DNA from 2 places in the Mesorhizobium sp. M7A.F.Ca.US.011.01.1.1 genome. Region 1 is predicted to be linked to the other one. Evidence: predicted binding sites of a transcription regulator. Region 1 holds the regulator's gene; the other holds the start of a gene.
What was found. Region 1 encodes LexA, which represses DNA repair genes until DNA is damaged. Its sites were predicted from a motif close to TGTTCNNNNTGTGTTCNG; they were not measured.
Positions count from the first base shown of each region.

Region 2: uvrA (excinuclease ABC subunit UvrA) is a predicted target of LexA. The motif match lies at 1,074-1,091, and genes of this name have one in related genera.

Region 1 covers NZ_RZRT01000024.1:27,682-29,881, reverse strand. The annotation lists partial or broken gene EOA13_RS20955 (ComEC/Rec2 family competence protein) at 1-890, shown strand, start outside; gene lexA (transcriptional repressor LexA) at 884-1,624, opposite strand; gene kynU (kynureninase) at 2,033-2,200, opposite strand, start outside.
Region 2 covers NZ_RZRT01000027.1:37,461-39,660, reverse strand. The annotation lists gene uvrA (excinuclease ABC subunit UvrA) at 1-924, opposite strand, end outside; gene EOA13_RS39575 (hypothetical protein) at 1,500-1,934, opposite strand; gene EOA13_RS22305 (ATP-dependent Clp protease proteolytic subunit) at 2,023-2,200, opposite strand, start outside.

The DNA.
Region 1 (2,200 bases):
ATCTCGCGGTTATGCCGATCGTCACCGTCGTCATGTTCCTGGCCGTCGCCAGCGCGCTGCTGATGCCTTTCGGATTGGATTGGCCGGCTCTCTACCTGATGGGTAAGGGCCTGACGATGATGATCGCCATATCCGGCTGGATCTCCGAGCGTTCGCCTGTCGACGGGGTCGGGCTGATTTCGCAACAGTCGGTCCTGTTGGTGGCAATTGCTTTGGTCATCGCGACGATGGCGACAACCTGGCTGCGGCTCGCTGCTCTGCCATTCGCGCTGGCAGGCTTGCTGACCGTCTCGGATACGCGCACGCCGGATGTGCTGATCTCGGAAGACGCCCGGCTGGTGGCGTTGCCGATCGGTGGCGGTGAGCTTGCCGTCAGCCGGGAGCGGCCGAACGAATTCACCGTCGACAACTGGAAACGCGCCCTGACATCAGAAACCATCGTCGTGCCAGAGGTGTTCGACAACAGCGATGGGCAATTCGATGTCGCGGATGCCGTTGATCTGCCGCTGGGATCCCCGTTCTATTGCTCCTCAGGCGTTTGCGTGGCCAGGCACATGTCCGGTGCGATCATTGCGTATGTCGAGGACCGCAAGGACACCTGGAAAGCCTGCGGCTTCGCCGAGCTGATCGTCATCAATGACGCCACCGCGTATGACGCCTGTCACAATCCGCTGGTCCTCGTCATCACCAAGCGGCAACTGGCTCGCAAAGGCAGTGCCGCGGTCTTCTTCGATCGCCAATCGGCGACCACGCCGGCGACGATCAGCTTCGCGGTGGACAGCCCATATCGGCCCTGGCACACGCAACGCAAATACTCTCGTGAGGCGAGGGGGCTGGCACCCTTCAAGAAACCGGAGAAGCCAGCGGCCAACCCACAGCCGCCTCAGTAGCGGCGGATCAGGCCGACGAGCTTGCCTTGCACCTTGACCCTGTCCGGGCCGAAAATACGGGTTTCATAGGCTGGATTGGCGGCTTCGAGAGCAATCGAAGCGCCCTTGCGGCGGAACCGCTTCAGCGTCGCTTCCTCTTCATCGACCAGCGCCACGATGATCTCGCCGGGGCTCGCCGTGTCGGCATTGCGGATGATGACGGTGTCGCCGTCGAAGATACCGGCCTCGATCATCGAGTCGCCCTTGACCTCCAGCGCATAGTGGGCGCCGCCCATGATCATGTCCGGCGGCACCGAGATCGAATGCGTCTGATGCTGGATGGCATCGATCGGCACACCGGCGGCGATACGGCCCATGACCGGGATCGACACGGCGGAGACCGCATCGTCATCATTGCCGGGCGAGGGCATCCGCGAAGGCGCCGGCTTGATCTGCCGGCCAAGGGCACCACCCTGACCGAGACTGCCCTGGATGACGCTTGGCGAAAACTTCTTTGCCGCGTTGAGGCCGGGCGCGATCGAGTCCGGCAATCGCAGCACTTCCAGCGCGCGTGCCCGGTTGGGCAACCGGCGAATAAAGCCGCGCTCCTCAAGTGCGGTGATCAGCCGATGAATCCCGGATTTGGAGGCAAGGTCGAGCGCCTCCTTCATCTCGTCGAAGGATGGCGGAATGCCGCTCTCCTTCAGGCGTTCATGGATGAACATCAGCAGTTCATGTTGCTTGCGCGTCAGCATGGCGGCCCCCAGGTTACCTGAAACCAGAATCGAAAAACAAACCCAGAACAAACCCTATCTGTTCCAGTTGTGTTCTGCAACCGTTTAAAGTTTAATGAATTTGTTAAGGCTGCTGAAATTATTTGGCGCTTGCCAGCGGGTCGCGATCACAGGCGCCAAGCACGGCGATGCGCCTGCTCACATTGAAATTATTATGGTTAATGACCTGTGGCTCATCCTCGACCCAAGGCTTGGCATTATCAGTCTATCGACCTCCACAAAGGACGATCAATCTTCGGGACGTTCGTTTGCCGTGAACGAAACGGAGCCAAAACGCCAACGTCTGTTGGCATTTGTGGCTGGAAATTCAGCTCTCCGTCATCTGCCAGGCAGTGAGGGCGGCGGCGGCGGATCGCGGGGATCGTTGCGTCAGGTAACGGCTTCCTTGACCGCGAAACGGCGGTCCTTCCATGCGCCCGTGCGCAGAATATCCTCCAGCACCTCAACCGCCAGCCACACATCTTTGTAGCCGACATAGAGCGGCGTGAAGCCGAAACGGATGGTCGATGGCGCACGAAAATCACCGATCACCCCGCG
Region 2 (2,200 bases), on a different contig from region 1:
GGCGCGCTGGCTGCCGAGACCGTCGCAGGTCGGGCAGGCGCCGAACGGGTTGTTGAACGAGAACAGCCGCGGTTCGATTTCCGGAATGGTGAAGCCGGAGACCGGGCAAGCGAACTTTTCCGAGAACAGGATGCGCTCATGCGTCTCGTTCTTCGACTTGTTGACCGAATCCTCGCCGGTCTGGCTGGCATCGAGCGGCTTGTCGGCGAATTCGGCGACCGCCAGCCCATCGGCCAGCTTCAGCGCCGTTTCGATGGAATCGGCGAGCCGCGTTGCGAGATCGCCGCGCACGACGATGCGGTCGACGACGACGTCGAGGTCATGCTTGTACTTCTTGTCCAGCGCCGGCACGTCGGCGATTTCGTAGAAGACGCCATCGACCTTGACGCGCTGAAAGCCCTTTTTTTGCAACTCCAGCAATTCCTTGCGGTACTCGCCTTTGCGGCCGCGCACCATCGGCGCCAGGATGAACAGGCGCGTGCCTTCCTCGATCGCCAGCACGCGGTCGACCATCTGCGAAACCGTCTGGCTCTCGATCGGCAGGCCGGTGGCCGGCGAATAGGGGATGCCGACGCGCGCAAAAAGCAGCCGCATATAGTCGTAGATCTCGGTGACGGTGCCGACCGTCGAACGCGGGTTCTTCGAGGTGGTCTTCTGCTCGATGGAAATGGCGGGCGACAGGCCGTCGATCTGGTCGACGTCAGGCTTCTGCATCATCTCAAGGAATTGCCGCGCGTAGGCCGACAGGCTTTCGACGTAGCGGCGCTGGCCTTCGGCGTAGATCGTGTCGAAGGCAAGCGATGACTTGCCGGACCCCGACAGGCCGGTCATGACAATCAGGCTGTCACGCGGCAAGTCGAGATCGACATTCTTCAGATTGTGTTCGCGCGCCCCGCGAATGGAAAGATATTTATGGTCGGCCATAGCCGGTCGCCGCCTCAGAATCTGGAATTTCCTGGAATGGCGGGTTTTCCCGGCCATCCCCTATGTAGGTAGTTTTGCCGCCACGTCGAGAGACGCCACAGTTCCCGACCAAAGCGTTTAACCGTCTTTCGCGTGAACGGGCAAGCGGAAAGAACAAAGGCCGAACACGCTCCTGACAAAGCTGTGCAAAAGCTGACCTGCACGTAACCTCCCGGCGATCACATTTTTCGGTAACCGGCTATTGATGGTTGACGCCACCAGCTGACGGGAGCAGTCTCCAGCAGTCAACGAAGACGGCCGTCTTTCGATGGCCTCGCCGCCCAAAGGCGGCCTGCGAGACGCCGCAGGCATTTGCGATTTGTGCTTCGTGACGACAACGTCGCAATGGACAAAGGAGCGGAGCTATGACGCCACCGGATCGTCCCATAGGGTTCCAGTTGGTACTGGAGCGGCGGCAGGCATAAGTGCCAGGGTTTAGCGTTTTCGCCACCCGACAAACCGTGACCTGCCATATCCCCGTAAAAATCAGAGACTGTTAGTCGGATCGTCGGTTGAACGCCGCGTTGCATCCGAAATCAAATGCCGGCAGTACACTCCCGGTAGAGATTGGATTTGAGATCCAAAAAGGCCCCGTCCGTTTGCGCAAAGCACGGCGGGGCCGTTTTCATGTGCGGATTGTCTGTTTGGCGCAACGCAGCACGCGCCGACAGACTGTCAGTGGCGCGGCGGCCCGATCGAGCGGCGCCGACATCGACGGTGATGCTGCCGGAAATCCTGACATCCGTATCGCCGATCTTGAACTGGCCGTTGCCGTTGCCGGGAAACGCGTCGTCGGGCTCCGGAGCCGGCTTGGCGATGCGGTAGTCACCGGTTACGCCGGGCAGGGCGCCTTTTTGCGTTGACGGCGAACTGTCTTCGGCAAGTGCCGCGCCGCTGGTGAGGCCCGCAATGGCGAGCGCTATAACGGCGATGACGCGGTGCAATGATCTGGACTGATGAGTGTCGGTCATCCCAAGACTATAGTGGCGCGCCGCCGATGGAACCAGACCGGCATCGTCAAATCTTCGACAGCCGGACGTACTCCGATCCGGCCCTGGCTCACGCCGCCTTTTTTCGCGTGTCGAAAACATGGTCGACGATGCCCCATGCCTGGGCCTCGCGGGCGGTCATGAAGTGGTCGCGGTCCAGCGTGCGCTCGACCTCTTCATAGCTGCGGCCGCAATGCTGCGCGTAGAGTTCGGCCATGTGCCGTTTCGTCCGGCCGATGCGCTCGGCA